DNA from 4 places in the Microbispora sp. NPDC046973 genome. Region 4 is predicted to be linked to each of the others. Evidence: riboswitches for the same ligand, from Rfam matches in the RefSeq annotation. Region 4 holds a riboswitch; each other region holds the start of a gene.
The links. Region 4 has a riboswitch for cyclic di-AMP ahead of ABZ860_RS31065 (CHAP domain-containing protein). Riboswitches for the same ligand answer to the same signal wherever they lie in the genome.
Positions count from the first base shown of each region.

Region 1: another riboswitch for cyclic di-AMP. It lies ahead of ABZ860_RS02775 (C40 family peptidase); the one in region 4 lies ahead of ABZ860_RS31065 (CHAP domain-containing protein).
Region 2: another riboswitch for cyclic di-AMP. It lies ahead of ABZ860_RS29025 (NlpC/P60 family protein); the one in region 4 lies ahead of ABZ860_RS31065 (CHAP domain-containing protein).
Region 3: another riboswitch for cyclic di-AMP. It lies ahead of ABZ860_RS13320 (CHAP domain-containing protein); the one in region 4 lies ahead of ABZ860_RS31065 (CHAP domain-containing protein).

Region 1 covers NZ_JBEYWQ010000001.1:564,197-568,986, reverse strand. The annotation lists gene ABZ860_RS02780 (peptidase domain-containing ABC transporter) at 1-1,590, shown strand, start outside; cyclic di-AMP (ydaO/yuaA leader) riboswitch at 1,822-1,979, shown strand; gene ABZ860_RS02775 (C40 family peptidase) at 2,110-2,613, shown strand; gene ABZ860_RS02770 (MarR family winged helix-turn-helix transcriptional regulator) at 2,703-3,119, opposite strand; gene ABZ860_RS02765 (alpha/beta hydrolase) at 3,181-3,957, shown strand; gene ABZ860_RS02760 (YafY family protein) at 4,003-4,790, opposite strand, start outside.
Region 2 covers NZ_JBEYWQ010000018.1:160,866-165,655, forward strand. The annotation lists gene lysS (lysine--tRNA ligase) at 1-819, shown strand, start outside; gene ABZ860_RS29010 (NADP-dependent oxidoreductase) at 947-1,870, opposite strand; gene ABZ860_RS29015 (helix-turn-helix domain-containing protein) at 1,969-2,379, shown strand; gene ABZ860_RS29020 (LuxR C-terminal-related transcriptional regulator) at 2,453-2,701, shown strand; gene ABZ860_RS29025 (NlpC/P60 family protein) at 2,760-3,803, opposite strand; cyclic di-AMP (ydaO/yuaA leader) riboswitch at 3,869-4,022, opposite strand; gene ABZ860_RS29030 (amino-acid N-acetyltransferase) at 4,414-4,790, shown strand, end outside.
Region 3 covers NZ_JBEYWQ010000005.1:206,758-211,547, forward strand. The annotation lists gene ABZ860_RS13315 (dienelactone hydrolase family protein) at 1-303, opposite strand, end outside; cyclic di-AMP (ydaO/yuaA leader) riboswitch at 616-758, shown strand; gene ABZ860_RS13320 (CHAP domain-containing protein) at 1,060-1,722, shown strand; gene ABZ860_RS13325 (DUF305 domain-containing protein) at 1,809-2,408, opposite strand; gene ABZ860_RS13330 (SRPBCC domain-containing protein) at 2,737-3,531, shown strand; gene ABZ860_RS13335 (PHB depolymerase family esterase) at 3,594-4,790, opposite strand, start outside.
Region 4 covers NZ_JBEYWQ010000021.1:75,272-80,061, forward strand. The annotation lists gene ABZ860_RS31045 (peptidoglycan-binding protein) at 1-229, opposite strand, end outside; gene ABZ860_RS31050 (hypothetical protein) at 226-759, opposite strand; gene ABZ860_RS31055 (response regulator transcription factor) at 915-1,568, shown strand; gene ABZ860_RS31060 (HAMP domain-containing sensor histidine kinase) at 1,565-2,752, shown strand; cyclic di-AMP (ydaO/yuaA leader) riboswitch at 2,960-3,093, shown strand; gene ABZ860_RS31065 (CHAP domain-containing protein) at 3,108-3,794, shown strand; gene ABZ860_RS31070 (metalloregulator ArsR/SmtB family transcription factor) at 3,906-4,253, shown strand; gene ABZ860_RS31075 (MerR family transcriptional regulator) at 4,279-4,790, opposite strand, start outside.

The DNA of each region.
Region 1 (4,790 bases), on a different contig from region 4:
GGGGTGGCCGTGCTGATCGCGGGGGCGGCCCAGCTCGTCCTGGGCTATCTGCGGGCGGCGCTGCTGGTGGCGGTGCGCGCCCGTGCCGACCAGGAGCTCAGCGAGGGGGTGGTCGGCCACCTGATGGCCCTGCCCTACACGTACTTCACCCAGCGGGGCACCGGCGACCTGGTGACCCGCGCCTCCAGCGTGTCGACCCTACGCGAGCTGCTCACCGGCCAGATCGTCACCGCGGTCCTCGACGGGCCGCTCGCCGTCGGCTACCTGGTGCTCGTCTACGTCCGCGACCCGATCTTCGGGGCGGCGCTGACCGGAGTGGTCCTGTTCCAGTCGCTGCTCCTGCTGGCCACGTCCCGGCGGGTCAACATGCTGACGCAGCAGGAACTCGCGGCGCTGTCGAAATCGCAGGGCACCCTCATCCAGACCCTCAGCGGCATCGAGACGCTCAAGGCGTCGGGCGCCGAGCGCAGGGCGATGAAGCAGTGGTCGGACCACTTCGGCCGGCAACTCGAGGCGGACGTGCGCGTCGGCCTCACCCACGGTTTCCTGGACGCCGTCGTGTCGGCCATCCACGTGATCACGCCGCTCGCGCTGCTGTGGATCGGCGCCTGGCGGGTGCTCGACGGAGAGCTCTCCGTCGGCGCGCTGGTCGCGCTCAACGCCATCGCCCTGGCCGCGCTGACCCCGCTCGGCTCGCTGATGACCAGCCTCCAGAGCCTCCAGCTGGCGGGCGCCCACTTCGACCGGCTCTCCGACATCCTCATCTCCACCCCCGAACCCGACGAGGGCATCGAGGTGCTGCGCCTGCGCGGCCGGATCGACCTGCGCGACGTCGGCTTCCGGCACGACCCGCGTGGCCCGTGGGTCCTCCGGGGCGTGTCGGTGTCGATCCACCCGGGCCAGAAGGTCGCGCTGGTCGGCGCCTCGGGCTCCGGCAAGAGTACGCTGGCCCGGCTTCTGCTGGCCCTGCACACCCCGGTCGAGGGCGAGATCCGCTACGACGGCGTCCCCGCGAGCGAGCTCAACCTGCGCACCCTGCGCCGCCAGTTCGGCGTCGTCACCCAGGACCCGTCCCTGTTCAACGGCACCATACGAGAGAACATCGCACTCAACGACCCCGACGCCCCACTGGAGCGCGTCGTCGCGGCGGCCGAACTGGCCGCACTGCACGACGAGATCATGGCCATGCCCATGAACTACGAGACCATGCTGACCGAGGGCGGCGGCCTGTCCGGCGGCCAGCGGCAGCGCCTGGCCCTGGCCCGCGCCGTACTGTCCCGGCCCAAAGTGCTCCTGCTCGACGAGGCCACGAGCAACCTCGACAGCACCACCGAAGCCGCCATCGAGGCCAACCTGGCCCGGCTCCCCCAGACCAGAATCATCATCGCCCACCGCCTCAGCACAGTCAGGGACGCCGACCTCATCCTGGTCCTCGACTCAGGACGCATCGTCCAACGCGGCACCCACGAGCAGCTGATGGCCGTGCCCGGCAAGTACGCCGAGCTCCTCGCCGCCCAGGCCGATCTTTCGCGAGGCGCACGCGGGGCCATGGCGCCCGCCCCCGCACCCGGACGCCGTCGGCGAGTGTGACGAGCGCCACATTTGCCCCTCCAAGGGCCGCCTGACCTGCGGGTTTTACCTTTTAATCCTTTTTATGTGATCTTTACCCTTTTCATGCCCTTTGCGGCAATATGTGGCTACTTGGTAGTTTCCTTGCCCAACGACGGGGTCCCCGTGACACCGCCGTTATGAACCCGGCCAGGCCGTGTTCGAAAACGAACATCCACTGTCACCGTCGCCACGTCCTCTCCGCCCCCCTGGGCGCCGGTGATGCCGAATCCGTGCAGCAAGGAGGCTCGGAGCCGGGGAACCAATCGACCTTCGACGAAGGTCTGGGGTGAATCGGCGCGCCAGCGCCGTAGGGCGACTTCCCCGCCCGAATCCGTCAGCTAACCCGGTAGGCGCAAGCGGAAGACCCTAGGGAGAGATCCCCTGTCTGCCAACTCCACCACTCTGCTCCGCATTGCCTGCGTCACTCTCAGTAGCGCCGCGCTCACCGCCTCCGTGGGAGCCCTGAGCGCGCTCCCCGCGGCCGCCATGTCGGGGACGGTGACAGCCCCGCCCCCCGCCTCGGCGGTCATCCCGCCCGAGCCCCCCGTCACGGTGACCACCCCGTACAACGGCGAGGCTCCGGCGGCGACCACGGCGGACGACTCCGCGAACACGAAGCTCACCAAGTCGGCCCTCCAGCAGGAGAAGGCCGAGCGCGCCATCAAGGTGGCGAAGAAGCACCTCGGCGATCCGTACGTATGGGGCGCCACGGGCCCACGGGCGTTCGACTGCTCCGGGCTGGTCCAGTTCGCCTGGCGCAAGGCCGGCGTCAAGCTCCCGCGCACGACCTGGTCGATGCTCGATGCCGTCAAGAAGAGGGTCTCCCTGGCGCACCTCAAGCCCGGCGACCTCATCTTCACCAGCGGCGGCGGCCACGTGGGCATGTACATAGGGCACAAGAAGGTGATCAGCGCTCCCCACAGCGGCGCGGTGGTCAGTGTCGACAGGCTCAACGGTTACTGGAGGAGCAGCTTCCTCACCGCCGTACGCCCCGGGGTCTGACCTCGGGCCGGGGAGACCTCCTCGGCGGGGATGTCCCGGGGGCGCGCCACCCGGGAAATCCCCGCCGAGGGCCGGCCAGAGGCCGGAGACTACGCGTCCTCTGCGATGAGGCGCTGGAGCAGGGCAAGCAGGGTCCCGCGGTCCCCGTCCGACAACGCGGTGTAACACCTGGCGAGCACCTCGTCGGCGACCCTGTGCCCGGCTTCCAGGACCCGCTCCCCGGAAGGGGTGAGATGGTGCTCGATGCGCCGGCCGCGCCCGGGCCGGCGCTCGATCCACCCCTGGGCCACCAGCCGACCGGCGAGGGTTCCGAAGGCCTGCTCGGTCTGGAAGGTCGCCACGGCCAGCTCCCGGGCCGACGCCCCGGGAGAACGGCTGATCGCCCGAAGAGCATCCCACTGGGCCAGCGTCGCGCCGATCGCGGACAGCCCGCTCTCCAGGGCCCGATGCTGCCGATACTGAGCCTGTTTGACCGCTCGTCCGAGTTCTTGCAGATCGCCATGCACGGCATGAGTTTAGTAGGAGACTAAGCTAGTTTAACTAAACATCCTTAGTTATGCTGTGCCCATGAACACCATCCCGCTCTACGACGACCTGTCCCTCACGGTGTCGGAAGCCGGAACCGGCAGACCGGCCCTGATCCTGCACGGCGGCGGCGGCCCCGCCACCGTCGCCGGACTCGCCCGGCACCTTCGCCGGACGACGCACACGATCACGCCGGTGCACCCCGGCTGGGACGGCACCCACCGCCCCTTATGGCTCACCGGCATAGACGACCTCGCCCTGGCCTACCTGCACTGTCTGCATCGGCTCGGACTGCGCGACGTCCTCGTCGTCGGCTCCTCTCTCGGCGGCTGGACCGCCGCCGAGATGGCCGTACGCGACACCGCGGGGATCATCACCGGACTGGTGCTGATCGACGCCGTCGGCGTGCACATCCCCGGCGAGCCGATCCGCGACTTCTTCTCCCTCGACGCCCGCGGCGTCGCCGAGTACGCCTGGCACGACTCGCAGCGCTTCTACGCCGACCCGGCCGGCGTTCCCGCCGACCAACTCGCGCGCCGGGCAGCCGACATGGCCACCATGCGCACGCTGGCCGGCGACCCCTATATGCACGACCCCAAACTGCTCCGCCGGCTGCGACACGTCGACGTCCCCACTCTCCTGCTGTGGGGAGAAAGCGACCGGATCGTCACTCCCGCCTACGGCGCCGCCTACGCCGACGCCTTCGGAGACGGCCGGCTGGAGGTGATTCCGGAAGCCGGCCACCTGCCGCACATCGAACAGCCGGTAGCCACCTTCGCCGCGATCGACCACTATCTACACGCAGCCGCGGACCGGTGAGCGGCGGCGCGCATCGAGGCCGCGCCTACTGCAGTCGCGGTCGCTTCAGGCGACGACTGTGCCAGGAGCGGGCGGCACCCTCCGGGCGGAGGCCGCGAGCCGGTCCGCGAGCGCGGCCACGAGGCCGCGAAGCTCGTCCGGTCGCTCGACGACGAACGGCCGGTCGAGCGACGCGAGCACCGGAGGCAACCAATCGAGCCGCTCCGCTCGCAGCTCGGCCCGGAGCCAGCCCTCGGTCTCGGGGTCCGCGCCTCCGGCGGGCGGGGACTCCTCCACAGTCGCGACGCCGGCGGGAAGCCGGGCGCGGATCTGCTCGACCGTCCCCTGGATCCGCAGGACCACTTCGTGCCGATACCGAGCCCTGGCGAACCCCGACAGAACGTGCTGCGCCGGATCGAGCCCGGCGGGCGGCTCGAACGAACCGGGCAGGGTCCTCGCGTCCGCGATGCGATCCAGCCGTAAGGTCCGATCCTCGCCGATCTCGGGATCCGCACCGGTGACGTACCACCGGCCCGAATGGGCGACGAGCCCGTAGGGATGCAGCGTGCGTTCGCTGCGCCGGCCGTCGGCGGCGGTGTACCTGATCGAGATCGGCCGGCGATGGCGCACCGCGTCGGCCACGGAGAGCAGGACCGCGGTCTCCGGGGCGGCGAACTCGCCGGGCGGAGCCGTGAAGGCGAGGGATTCGAGCACGGTGTCGAGCCTGCGGGCGAGCCGCTCGGGCAGGACCCGCCGGATCTTGGCCGCCGCCGTCTCGCTCGCCGTGCCCGTCGTCGTCATCAGCCCTGCCCGGCGACCGGCGACCAGGCCGAGCAGCACGGCGAGCGCTTCGT
Region 2 (4,790 bases), on a different contig from region 4:
GACGCCCCGCAGCCGATCGGACCGATGTACGCCTTCGTCGGCATCAGCGGCATGGCCAAGATGAGCAGCTCCAAGGGCGGCGTGCCGACCCCGGCCGACGCTCTGTCGATCATGGAGCCCGCGCTGCTGCGCTGGCTGTACGCCCGCCGCCGTCCCAACCAGTCGTTCAAGGTCTCCTTCGACCAGGAGATCCAGCGCATGTACGACGAGTGGGACACGCTCACCAGGAAGGTGCAGGACGGCACGGCGCTGCCGGCCGACCAGGCGGCCTACCGCCGCGCGTCGAGCACGGCCTCCCGGGCCCTGCCGGAGACGCCGCGGCGGCTGCCCTACCGGACCCTGGCCTCGGTCGTGGACATCGCCACCGGGCACGAGGAGCAGACGCTGCGCATCCTGCGCGCGTTCGACCCGGAGATCTCCGGGCTGGACGAGCTGCGGCCGCGGCTCGACCGCGCCCAGCACTGGGTGAACACGTACGTGCCCGCGGAGGAGCGCACGCAGGTGCGCGAGACGCCCGACAAGGAGCTGCTCGACACGCTCGGCGAGCAGGACCGCGAGTCGCTTCGCCTGCTGGTGGAGGGCCTCGACGAGCACTGGTCGCTCGACGGGCTGACCACGCTCGTGTACGGCGTGCCGAAGGTGCAGGCCGGGCTCGACATGGACGCCAAGGCGGCCACGCCCGAGTTGAAGGCCGCCCAGCGCGCCTTCTTCGCCCTGCTCTACCGGCTGCTCGTCGGCCGCGACACCGGCCCGCGGCTGCCCACGCTGCTGCTGGCCGTGGGCCGCGACCGGGTGCGCGAGCTGCTCGGCCGCGCCTGACCCCGGCATCCGATCTCCTGAGAGCGGGCCGGACGGCATGGCCGTCCGGCCCGCGCCCGTTCTGTCCCGGGTATGTCAGCGCACACCAGGGCAGGAAACTCAGCGCAGAGAATTCAGGGCAGAAAGTTCAGGGCAGCAGGACCAGCCGGCCGCGCAGGCCGCCCTTCCGCAGGCGTTCGTGCGCCTCGGCCGCCCGCTCCAGTGGGTAGGTGCCCGCGACCCGCATGCTCAGCCGTCCCGCCTCGGCCAGCTTCGCGACGTCCCGCAGTTGTGCCGTGTCGGCGCGGACGAACACCGTCGAGACCCGGATGCCGCGCAGCGGGACGGGGGCCAGCCCGGCGCCGACGGCGACGAACGCGCCCCCGTTGCGCACGGCGTCCAGCGCGGGCAGGCCGACGACCGCCGCGTCCACCAGGCCGTGCACGCCGCCGGGAACGGCGGCTCTGACGGCCGCGGCCAGGCCGGCGCCCCTCGGCACGAACCACTCCGCGCCGAAGCCCCGCACCAGCGGCTCGTCGCCGGGCGCGGCGACCGCCGCGACCCTGAGCCCCCGCGCCACGGCCAGTTCCACCAGATAGCCGCCGAGGCCGCCTGCCGCTCCCGTGACGAGCAGGGTCTCACCCTCGGCGAGCCCGGCGAGATCGAGCGCCTGGACGGCGGTGAGCGCGTTCAGCGGCAGCGTCGACGCCTCGGGCGCGGCCACCCCGGCCGGCGCGGGCGCGACCGCCGTCTCGTCGAGCACCACCAGGTCCGCCTGGGCCTTCAGCGGATCCGTCAGCCGGTCCGACAGCCCGATGACCCGCTCCCCCGGGCGTACGCCCGTCACTCCCGGGCCGGCCCGGTCGACCACGCCCGCCACGTCCCAGCCGAGTGCGTAGGTCTCCAGGCGCGGCATGAGCATGCTGTCGGCGAGGGCACCCGCGGCCGTGAGCAGGTCGACGGGGTTCACCGCCGCCGCCTCGACCCTGATCCGCACCTGCCCCGGCCCCGGCTCCGGCTCCGCCACATCGACGACCTGTATGGCTCCGTCCCGTGCCACCACTGCTCTCATGGGTCCCTCCTCATCGCTGTGGAAGGGAGCGTATGGAGAGCTGCTTTCTTTCGGTAAGAAGGCACCTGGAAGTGCGTAAGGGAGGAGAAGGGAAGACGATGGTGACTCAGACGGCGGCCGAACGGCGCGAGGAGGAGCGCCGGCGCTACAACGCGTACGTCGCGACCTGCCCGTCCCGGCAGCTGCTCGACACCCTCGGCGACAAGTGGGTGAGCCTGGCGCTCACCGCGCTCGCGCACGGCCCGCTCCGCTACAGCGAGCTCGCGCGGACGATCGCCGGCGTCAGCCGGAAGATGCTCACGCAGACGCTGCGGACGATGGAGCGCGACGGCCTGGTCTCCCGCACGGTCACTCCCTCGGTGCCGGTCCGGGTCGATTACCGGCTCACGCCCCTGGGCGAGGACCTCATGTCGCTGCTCGAAGCGATCAAGCACTGGGCCGAGATCCACATGGAGGATGTCGAGGCGGCCAGGGAGGCGTACGACCGGCGCTCCGACTCGGAACCTTGACGACCTTCAGCGGAGGCGTTTACCTTCCCTGAAGGGTGGGCCGACGAAGCATCGTCGTGGGGAAGGGCGGACGATGGGTGTTCCCGAGGTCGTCTACCGAGGTGACAATCTCGCCTCGGACCTTGACCGTGCCGGTCTCACCGAAGAGGATCTGCTTCTCCTCGCGGAGCTGGCCAAGGGCGTGACCGCCGACCGGGTGGGCCGCAGTCTCGACGTCAGCGGGCGCACCGTGCGGCGCCGGCTGCGGTGCATCTGCGACCGCATCGGCGTGGCGACCGCGATCGAGGCCGTCGCCTGGGCGGCACGCCGCCGCCTCATCTGACCGCGAACGCGACGCCCTCCGGCGAGGAAGGGCCCAGCCGGCTCCGGCGAGGGAGGGCTCAGTCGGCGACGCGCACCGCTCCCGCGAACGGCCGTCCGGCGATCCTCGCGATGTGGACGACGTCTCCCGTGCGCGGCGCGTGGATCATGTAGCCGTTGCCGATGTAGATGCCCACGTGGTGCAGGTCGGAGTAGAAGAACACCAGGTCGCCGGGGCGGAGCTGGTCACGGGGGATGTGCGTGCCGGCCGTCCACTGGTCGCCCGTGTAGTGGGGCAGGCTGATGCCCACGGACTGGTAGGCCGCCATGACCAGGCCCGAGCAGTCGAAGGAGCCCGGCCCCTCGGCGCCCCACACGTACGGCTTGAGCTGCTGCCTGAGGGCCCAGCGCGCCGCCTGGGCGGCCTTGCCGTCGCCGATGATGGGGAACGACGTCCTCGAGCGCGTCTCGCTGCCGATTGTCTGGGAGACCTGCCGGTAGAGGCTGCTCTCGGTCTTCTTGATCAGCTTGGTGATCTTGTCGCGCCGCGAGTCGAGGCCGCTGAGGAGCTTCTTGACCTCGGTCTGCCGGGCGGAGGCGCTCTCCCTGGCCCGTGCGGCGGCGTCCATGGCCTTGGTGACCTCGGCGACCTCCTGGCTCTGCTGCAACTCCAGCGCGTACGTCGTGGAGGCCTGGTCCAGGTATCGCCGGGGGTCGGCGTCGCTGTCGATGAGCACGAGCGCGTTGCCGAGCCCGTTGGTCATGTAGGAGTGCTGCGCGAGGGCGCTCGCCTTCTGCCGGCGGACCTCGAGCTCCGCCTCGCTCTTGGCGAGGTTCTTCTTGGCGAGATCGGCGGACCGCTCGGCCGCCTTCAGGCGCACCCGCTCGCCGTTGTACTGCTCGGTGAGCGTCTCGATCTCGGTGTAGAGGCCCTCGACCTGAGCTGTGAGCTCCTTGAGGCTCGGCTTGGGGTCGGCGGTGGCGCGGACCACCGGGGCGCCGAACGTGATCGCGGTGATCGCGACGCCGACGAACGCGAAGCGGCGGATGGCACCCGGACCGGCCGTGCCGGCTCCGGACCGTCGGCCGCGGGCGTGCCTGCCCGCCGGCCGTCCTCCACGCATGCGCAACCGAGCTCCTCTCCCACGTGTGCCCCGCGGCGCGTCCGTCGTCGAGACGGGCCGTACAGCGGGGCACTTCTGAGCGCCTACCGGGTTAGCTGACGGGTTCGGGCCGGAGTAGCCCTACCTTGGCGGATTCACCCCTTGTAGATCCGAGACCGAACCGATCCTGATCCTGCAGTTGGGTCCCCGGCTCCCCTTCGCACTCGGTGCTTCGAAGATTCGGCGCCCGGTCGCCGTGAGCGCTCACGATGACCGGCATCGTCGCTGGACGATAGTGCACGGCGAGTTCTTGCTCAACCAGAACTCCGAAACCCGTCTACGTTTGACAACCAAACGATCACGGTCGGGTCACGAGCTCGGTGGTGATTTATCCGCCTTCACCTGCGTTTAGAGCGATCTGAGGGTTTCGATGTGCTGCTCGGGCTGGTGAAAAAAGTGGGACGAACCTGGACAGCCCCCTTTGGGTGTCGCCGCGCATCCGTCCGTATCCTTACGGCTACGCATAGTCAGGACTCATGTCGGGTGTGGCGTTTGGGAATGACCGTTATCCGTGGGGAGGCTCCGTGCCGACCGAGTGGGATCGGCCGCGCTGCGGCTAGGCTGACCGGTCATGGAGCAGGTCGCCGCGCAGACATCCAGCGAGCCGGGTGCCACGGCCGTGACGGTGCGCCGGGCCAGGACGCCGGACGTCCGGGCGATCCGGCGCCTCGTCGACGCGTATTCGGGCGTCGGTCCCCGCCTGCTCAAGAAGAGCACGGTCACGCTGTACGAGGACGTCCAGGAGTTCTGGGTGGCCGAGGCGGACGGGCAGGTCGTCGGCTGCGGCGCGCTGCACGTGCTGTGGGAGGACCTGGCCGAGATCAGGACCGTCGCCGTGGATCCCGCGGCACGCGGCGGAGGCATCGGCCATCGGATCGTCGGCGCGCTCATCGAGACCGCCAGGGACCTCGGGGTGCGGAGGGTCTTCTGCCTCACGTTCGCGGTGGA
Region 3 (4,790 bases), on a different contig from region 4:
GGCGACGTCGCCGACGAGTTGCTCGTCCGGGACGCCGCCCTTGGCCCGGGCCGCGGCGGCCTGGTCGTCCGGGCTGACGCCGGTGCCCTCCCGGGAGTACAGGTTGGGGCAGATCGCCGCATAGCCGTGCGCGGCGAACCTGCGGACGATCTCCTTGGTGGCCTCGTCATAGCCGGGCAGGTGGTGGATCACCACGACCCCGCCGTGGGAGCCGGAGCCGAGCGGCCGGGCCGCGTACGCTTCGAGCTCGGCGCCTTCGTGCCCGGTCACGGCGACCGTACCCGCCCACATCGCGTCCGTCATCGAGATCCCCTTTCCCCTCTGATCACAGCGCTGCCCGTGAGAAGCGGTGCCGGGAGCCACCCTAGTAGTTAGTTTGGCTAAGTAATCCCGCCGTCCGGCAGCGGACCGATGACTGCGCCGGGCGGGCGCTCGTGCCGTACGGGGCGCTGTGTGGCGCATCTCACCGCGGACAGTCCGCGACCGTGAGGACCTGCGGAAGCGCGGAACGGTGGGGGCCAGAATCGTGCCGTTTGCCGCCTTTTTGGTCGTGTCTTACTTGTTATCTACTAAGCTTCCCGTGTCTCGCCGGTGAGCGGTCCTCAACCCGAGGACGACCGGCGACCGCCGAATCCCGGAAGTCATCGATCCCGGGAACCGGGGACCCACGTCTCTTGGGGTGAATCCGGACCATCCGGTAGGGCTACTCCTGGCCCGAACCCGTCAGCTAACCCGGTAGGCGGCCAAGGAGAGGAGAGCGCGTGGAGTGTCGGCTCCACCTGCCCACCCGGTCCGCGTCGCATCGCCGGACCACATGCCTGCCCTGGAACGTCTCCAGGCTTCCGGGGTGATGGCGCGCCCGTGACGGGCTGCCACATCTCCCGTTTCTGATTCCGCCCCGCCGCGGCCGTGTCCTCGGACGGTCATGCCGTCATGCCGTCACGCCCCGCGGGCCGGTTCGTCATGTCTCGATTCGTCATGTCTCGAAGCGCGCCATAGGAGCCTCCGATTTCCACCGATCCGATCGCCCGAGAGCTGCTCGACGCCGTCCGCCCGGAACTGGGCTACCGCGAGCGAGCCGGGAAACACACGAAGTTCGGCGAGTGGTACGCCGACAACGTCGCCAAGGACCCCGACTTCAAGACCGCCCCCTGGTGCGACATGTTCGTCTCCTGGGCGGCGGACCGGGCCGGGGTGCAGGACCATGTCGGCGAGTTCGCGCTGACCACACGGCACGCCAAGTGGTTCAAGAAGAACCACGCCTGGAGCGACAAGCCCGAGCCGGGCGCCGTGGTCTTCTTCGACTGGTCGGGGTCCAAGAAGATCCACGACATCGACCACGTCGGCATCGTCGAGAAGGTCGTCGGCGGCAAGGTCCACACCATCGAGGGCAACGTCGACGGCGTGTGGCTGAAGCGCAAGGTGCGCGACACGAGCAAGATCGTCGGGTACGGCCTGCCGCGCAAGGTCAAGGGGGCGCAGAAGGCGCCGGTGACGATCCAGCCCGTGGCGGCCGTGAAGGCGAGCGTCCAGGGTGCCGCGGCGCCCGCGACCAGGAACATGGCGGCCACGCAGGGGAAGTCCCTCGACGTCGTGTGGTCGCCCGGCGACGCCGTCCTGCCGGCGGGCCTGCTGTTCGCGGTGGTCTCCACCGCCGTGACCGGGCTCCGGTTCAAGGCCGCGGCGGCGACGTCCGGCGGGCGGCACCGCAAGCGCGGGTGACCTCCCACCGCCGGCCTCCCACCGGTCCGCCTTCCCGTGGCGGCGGACCATAGGGGCACGTCGTCGACGCGGGCCGTCGCGGCGCGCTAACCCAGCAGGCTCTTCATCTCCTTGATCTCGGCGGACTGGCTGAAGACGATGGACGCCGCCATCCGCCGGGCAGGCGCGTAGATTCCGCTGCGCAGTTCGTCGCGGGCCATGGCGACGGCGCCCTCGTGGTGCCGGATCATCATCGTGAGGAAGGCCCGGTCGAAGGCCCGTCCGGACAGCCCTTCGAGACGCCGCATGTCCTCGGGGGACATCATTCCCGGCATGGCGTGGTGCGCCGGCGCCGGGCTCTCGCCGGGCACCTGCTCACCCCAGGCCCTGAGCCAGCCGCTCATGGTCCGGATCTCGGGAGCCTGCGCGGCCTCGATCCGCCGGGCCAGCCGCGCGACCCGGGCGTCCGCCGCGCGGCCCTCGGCCAGCCTCCCCATCTCCACCGCCTGACGATGATGCGGGATCATCATCCGGGCGAACATGACGTCCTGGTCGTTGTGGTCGGCGGCCGGCGTCGTGGCGGCAGGCGCGGTGAGCGCGGCGGGCGGAGAAGGCGTCCCGGCCGATGCGGCGGAGCCGTACGCGCCGCCCACGCCGACCAGCAGGCCGCCCGTCAGCAGGGCCACCGGTAGAACACGTCCCTTCATCGGCCGACACCTCCGTACGTCTGAAGGGGGGCGAGCGCGAGCCCCTGGAATGCGGGCACGGAATGCGCGCCTCTGGCTTGTCGTACCCCGCCCCGCGGAACGTTCCCGTCGGCTGAACGTGATCCGGAACCGGTAGTTGTCGCCGTAGGTCGAGCCGCGGATGGCGAACGCCGCGCTCCCCGAGCTCACGCGGCCCGAGACCGTCGCCCCGGCGTAGTCGTGCCGCGTCTGGACCCGGTGGGCAGCCTTGCGGGGAGACGTTGACATGCAGCCTTGCGGCTGCGTATCGTTCATGCAGCCAAACGGCTGCATGTTCGGGATGGGGAAGATGGACGAGGTGTTCAAGGCGCTGGCCGACGCCAGCCGCCGCCGGTTGCTGGACAGCCTGAACGCCCGCAACGGCCAGACGTTGCGTGAACTGTGCGCGGGGCTGGACATGGCGCGGCAGTCGGTCAGCAAGCACCTGGCGGTGTTGGAGGCGGCGAACCTCGTGACCACGGTGTGGCGCGGCCGGGAGAAACTGCACTACCTCAACGCCGTGCCCATCAACGCCATCGCGGACCGCTGGATGAGCAGGTTCGACCGCGAGCGGGCCCGTGCTCTTGCCGATCTCAAGAACGCATTGGAGCAGGAACCGATGGGCAACCCCGAGTTCGTCTACACCACCTACATCAGGACCACGCCCGAGCGGCTGTGGCAGGCCCTGACCGACCCCGGCTTCACCCGGCGCTACTGGGGCCTGTCCTTCGACACCGACTGGCGGGCGGGGGCGCCGATGACCTGGCATCAGGGCGGTGTGGCGATCGCCGATCCCGAGCAGGTCGTCGTCGAATCCGAGCCCGGCCGCCGTCTGTCGTACACCTGGCACTCCTTCACGCCGGAGTGGGCCGAGGCGGTCGGCCTGGGGGAGGACGTGCTCGCCAGGCTGAAGGCGGAGCGCAGGTCACGGGTGACGTTCGAGATCGAGCCGGTGGGGGAGACGGTCAAGCTGACAGTCGTCCACGACGGCTTCGATCCCGGCGGCACCCTGCGGGAGATGGTCGGCCAGGGCTGGCCCCAGGTGCTGTCCGCGCTCAAGACCCTGCTGGAGACGGGCGAGCCTCTGCCGGCCGGGAGCGCGTGACCTGCGCGCCGCGCCCCGCCCGGACGGGCAGGGCGCGGCACGCCCCGGCAGGGCGCGGCGGATCAGCACTGGCCGTCGGCGAGCACCCAGTAGTCCGGGCCGGTCTGGCGCAGCGCGTGCGTGGTGAAGGTGTTCCACAGTCCCATCGCGTCGTTCGACCCCTTGGCGTAGGTGTAGCCGCCGGATTGGTACGCCCGCCCGGCGGTGGTGTGGGCGTAGTTACTGGCCCGCACGCACGTGCCCGGCGGCGTGGCGATGGGTGAGGGGCTGGGTGACGGGCTGGGTGACGGGCTGGGGCTGACGGTGGGCGTGGCGCTGGGGCTGGGGCTGGGCTGGGCGCCGCCGTCGAGGCCGAAGAAACGGGCGTCGTGGTAGGCCGAGCAGATCGTGTCGAGGAAGTACGCCGCGGTGGCCCCGCACTGGTCGGCGGCGCCGCCCGGATCGACCGGCAGACCGTGGCCCATGCCGCTGATCTCGTAGAGGCGCACGTCGTCGTCGCCGTACACCTTGAGCGTGGTGCCGCCGGTGAGCGACCGGGTGGACGTGGGAGTCGTGGAGACGCCCCGCACGTTCGTCCACTGGTCGCGCACCTGGGCGCCGTTGGCGGGGACGACCGTGTAGTCCGACTGGCCCTGCCAGACGGCCACCCGCGGGTACGGCCCCGTGTAGCCGGGATAGGCGTTCCGCACCAGGTCACCCCACTGCTGCGGAGTCTTGCTCGTCGGGCCGTACTGGCAGCCGGACGCCTCGGTCAGGCTGCTCGCGCAGCGGTAGGCCAGGCCGGCCGCGATCGAGCCGGCGGCGAAGACGTCCGGGTAGGTCGCGAGCATGACGGCGGACATCGCCCCGCCCGCCGACAATCCGGACACGTAGACCCGTGAGGGGTCGGTCCCGTAGTTCGCGACCGCGTACGCCACCATGGCGCGGATGGACGCGGCCTCGCCCTGCCCCCTCGTGGTGTCGCCGGTCTGGAACCAGTTGAAGCAACTCGACGAGTTGTTGGCGCTGGAGGTCTGCGGCAGCACCAGGGCGAAGCCCCACTGGTCGGCGTACTTGCGCCATCCCGAATCGGCGAAGTAGCCGCTCGCGTTCTGCGTGCAGCCGTGCAGGAGCACCACGAGCGGCCGGCCGCCGGGCAGGCCGTCCGGGCGGTAGGCGTACATCGCCAGGTTGCCGGGGTTGGACCCGAACGCGCCGACCTGCGTCAGCGAGGCGGCCCGCGCGGGCGGGGTGATCAGGGCCGTGCCGAGCAGGCCGGC
Region 4 (4,790 bases):
CCGTGCCGGAGGCGTCGGTGCTCACCTGACGCTCGCCGGAGTAGGTCAGCGACCCCTCCACGGTCTTGGTGTCGATCAGGTCCTGGCGGGTGATCGACGCGGTGGCGGGGACCGGGGGCACGGACGGCTCGGCCGCGCCGGCGCCGTCGCCGCCCGCCACGGCGACGGCGGTCCCCGCGGCGGCCAGGGCGAGGACGCCGGCGCCCGCGATCACCAGGCCCTTCCTCACGGCTTCCTCCCGGGTGCGAACTCCTCGCAGGCCTTCTGCGCCTCTTCCATCGCCTTCTCCTGGCCCGGCTTGATCTTGACCTGGATCCCCTGTCCGGGGGCCGGGTCGGGCATGTCGATGCCGTGCTCGCGCATGCACTGGGCGAACTTGACCATCCGGTCGCGCGCCTCGGGGTCGTCACCGCCGAGCTTGTCGCCGACGGCGTCCTTCATGAAGTGCTGGCAGGCCTGCATGGCCTTCTGCATCGCGGCCTCGTCGCCCTTCTTGCCCATGATGCGGACGCGGCCGTCGGCATCGGGGTCGGGCACGTCCACGCCGTGCTCGCGCATGCACTGGGCGAACTTGAGCTGGGCCTCCTGGCGGTCCACCGTGGCCGACGCGGACGGCCTGGCCGCGGCGCCGCCCGCGGTGCCCGGCGTGGCGCCGCCCGCGCTGGCGATCCCGTCGTCCGCGGGGGCCGCGCCGCAGCCGGCCAGTGCCAGTGCGAGCCCGAATGCCGGGCCCAGGGCACGCAGCGGTCGTAAGCGCATGGGTCGTTCCTCCTCTGTCGCTCCTTCTCGTCCAGGGCGTCGCCCGGGATGGGGCCCAACTCCAGCGGAGGCGGTGCTAAACGCGGATAAGCGAGATCCGCTTATCCGCGGCTAACACCGCCTGCGCCAGTCTCGGAGCCGAGCGGGAGGTTGGGATGCGGGTGCTCGTGGTCGAGGACGAGGAACAGCTGGCCGAGGCCGTCGCCCGGGGGTTGCGGCTGCACGCGATCGCGGTGGACGTGGCCTACGACGGTCAGGAGGCGCTTGAGCTGGCCGCCTACGTCGACTACGACGTGGTCGTGCTCGACCGCGACCTGCCCGAGGTGCACGGCGACGACGTGTGCCGGGAGCTGGTCACGGCCAGTGGCGCGAGCCGCATCCTCATGCTGACGGCGGCCGGGCGGGTGCGGGACCGGGTCGGGGGCCTGTCCCTGGGCGCCGACGACTACCTGGTCAAGCCGTTCGCGTTCGCCGAGCTGGTGGCCCGGATCCGGGCGCTGGCCCGGCGCTCGCCCCGGGCGGTGCCTGCGGTGCTGGAGCGGGCCGGGATCCGGCTCGACCCCGCCCGCCGTACGGTGGTGCGGGACGGGCGGCAGGTGGCGCTGGGCCGTAAGGAGTTCGACGTGCTGCAGGAGCTCATGCGTGCCGGCGGAGGGCTGGTGACCTCGGCCCGGCTGCGCGCGAATGTGTGGGACGAGCACGCCGACGCCGGCACGGGCGTGCTGCGCGTCACGATCACCTCGCTGCGTCGCAAGCTGGGCGAGCCGCCGGTGATCGAGAACGTGCCGGGCCGGGGGTACCGGCTGTGATCCGCGCTCTGTTCCACGCGATGTCCTTCTGGGGCAGGCTGGGCCTGCGGATGCGGCTCACCCTGCTGTACGGCGGGCTGTTCTTCGTGGCGGGGTCGGTGCTGCTGTGGTTCACCCACCTGCTGACCGCACGGGCGCTCAACCAGCGCTTCGTGGTGGCGGTGGCGTCGAAGGTGACCGGCGTCGGCGCTCCCGGGGCCGTCATGGGGACCACGCTGCCCGACAGCGACATGCTCGCGCAGCGGGTGCGCACCAACGTCGAGCAGGGGGCGGCCGACGTGCTGAGCGATGTGCTCAGGTCGTCGGTGGCCGTCATGGTCCTCGTGGGGGCCGTCGCGGTGGTGCTGGGCTACCTGGTGGCCGACCGGGCGCTGCGCCCGCTGGACCGGGTGACCGAGACCGCGCAGCGGCTGTCGGAGAGCACGCTGCACGAGCGGATCGCCCTGCGCGGCCCGCAGGACGAGGTCAAGCGGCTCGCCGACACCTTCGACGCGATGCTCGACCGGCTGCACCGGGTGTTCGACGCCCAGCGCCGGTTCATCGCCAACGCCTCCCACGAGCTGCGCACCCCGCTGGCGGTCAACCGTACGGTCCTGGAGGTGTCGCTGGAGGAGCCGGCGGCGTCGGAGGACCTCAAGGCGCTGGCCCGCGCGCTGCTCGGCACCAACGCGAGGTACGAGCGGCTGATCGAGGGCCTGCTCATGCTGGCGCAGTCGGAGCAGGAGCTGACCGCCCGCAGGCCGGTCGACCTGCGGCAGATCGTCCGTGTGGTGATGGAGCAGATCGACCTGCAGCCGCGCCGCAGGAAGGTGGTCGTCCACGAGGACCTGTGCCCGGCGGTCGCGCACGGCGATCCGCTGTTCCTCGAACGCTGCCTGTTCAACCTGCTGGAGAACGCGATCAAGTACAACGTGCGGGACGGGGAGATCTGGGTGCGGTTGCGGGAGGACGAGGCCGGGGTGAGCGTGACGGTGGAGAACACCGGGCCCCCGGTTCCGCCCTACGAGGTGGACGACCTGTTCGAGCCGTTCCGCCGGCTCGGCGGCGACCGCGTACGCTCCGCACGGGGGGCGGGGCTCGGCCTGTCCATCGTCCGTGCCATCGCCGTGGCGCACGGCGGCGGGGTGGAGGCGCTGGCCCGGCCGGAGGGCGGCCTGTCGGTGACCGTACGCCTGCCCGGGTGAGCCCGGGTTCCGCTGCCGCCGATGATCGCTGGGGCGGCCGTTACCCGGCCCGCCGGGTTTGCTGCCTACTGGCCGGTAAAATCTGAGTTGTTCTAACTTGACCGGTTTGACCTGGTCTATTACCTTTTAGGCAGCTCAGGGCGCACTTGCTCATCTCAATGGTCAAGAAGCCCTCCTCAGACCGACGCGGCCGGCCGATCCCGGCCTGCCGCCCGGCCGCCGAGTCCGCGTCCGCGCGGAGCCGGGGACCCACCTCTCCTGGGGTGAATCGGCATGCCTGCCGTAGGGCGACTTCCAGCCCGAACCCGTCAGCTAACCCGGTAGGCGGCATGGAAGTAAGGGAGTACGCCCCACCATGCACGTCCTCAACACCTGTGTTCGCGCTGCCCTCGCGGGCGGGGCCCTCGCCTCGGCCGTGCTGATCGCGACGCCGGCCGCGCACGCGGACAACCCGGCCAGCGGCAAGGGCCCGGCGGCCGCGCAGTCCATGGCCGAGATCGCCTCCACGCTGCCCAAGGTCAGCGCGGCCGACGTGCTGACCCTGGCCAGGAGCCAGGTCGGGATCAGCGAGAACGCCAACGGCGGCGGAACCAAGTTCCAGCAGTGGTACATGTCCACTCCCCGCGCCCGCGAGACCCTCGCCCGCGACGGAGGAACCCTGAAGGGCTACCTCAACGCCGCCTGGTGCGACATGTTCGTCTCCTGGGTCGGCCACCAGCTCGGCATCGGGCCGGTCATGGGCTCCGACGCCTACACCGTCGAGCACGCCCACTGGTTCGCCGACCACGGCCGCTGGGGCCGCACGCCCAAGCCGGGCGCGGTGGTGTTCTTCAACTGGAACGGCAGCAAGGACATCGACGACATCGTGCACGTCGGCTTCGTCGTCAAGGACAACGGCGACGGCACCATCCGGACCATCGAGGGCAACACGGGCGACGGCGGCGCCGTCGAGGCCCGCGTCCGCCCCACCTGGCAGGTGGTCGGGTACGGCTACCCGATGTACCCCGCGGACGCCTCCGCCTCCGCCACCGCCTCATCCTGACGGACGACGGCTCACCAGCGCGCCGGTGATCCCGGCGCGCTTCGCCGTCCCCGCCGAGAGCGTCCCGGTTCCGAATTGACCTGTATGAGCGCGAGCTGCGAGCCTGACGGCATGCACGCGTTCGACGTCCTCGGCGATCCGGTACGCCGCCGGATCCTGGAACTGCTCGCCGAGGGCGAGCGCTCCGCCGGGGAGATCGGCGCGATCGTGCAGGAGGAGTTCGGGATCTCCCAGCCCGGGGTGTCCCAGCACCTGCGCGTGCTGCGGGAAAGCGGCTTCGCGACGGTGCGGGCGGAAGGCACCCGGCGCCTGTACGCCGTCGACCCGGCGCCGCTCCGCGAGGTCGACACCTGGCTCGACCACTTCCGCCGCTTCTGGAGCCAGCGCCTCGACGCCCTGGGCACCGAACTCGCCCGCGGCAGGCGAGAGCGCCGTCTCCAGGACGACGCCCGTCCGTGAATCGCACACCTGACCCGTGCCGGCACTACCGGGGAGCCGCACCCGGCCTGGGGGCCACGCGCTCGAGCTTGGTCCAGCCCGTCCAGCCTCGCTGCTTCAGCAGCTCGATCAGCCGGCGCGCCGGCGGCACGGTGTCGAACGCCAGCCTGTCCATCGGCGTGACAAGCGGTGACTCGATGTCGATGTCGTCGAGGTAGTCCTCGCCCCGTTCGTCGGCCATGCGCGTGATGTAGGCGGCCAGCTTGTCGGCCAGCTCGACCAGTCGCGGGTCGTCGTCGGCTCGGTCGAGAGCCTGGCTGAGGGAGCGGTAGAAGTCCACGAGCCGCGGGTCGTCGAGCTGCTCCCGCTTGCGCGCCATCCACTCGGGGACTCGCGTGGGCGAGTGCGCGGCCAGCGGGATCCAGCCGTCGCGCTCGGCCTGGACGATCCGCTCGTCGACCCCGAGCGCCCGCAACCGGCCGAGGTATTCGACCACCTCCGGCGGGAGCGCCAGGCTGTCCCCCGAGGCGAGCCGGGCGATCCGCTCGCGATGCCGCT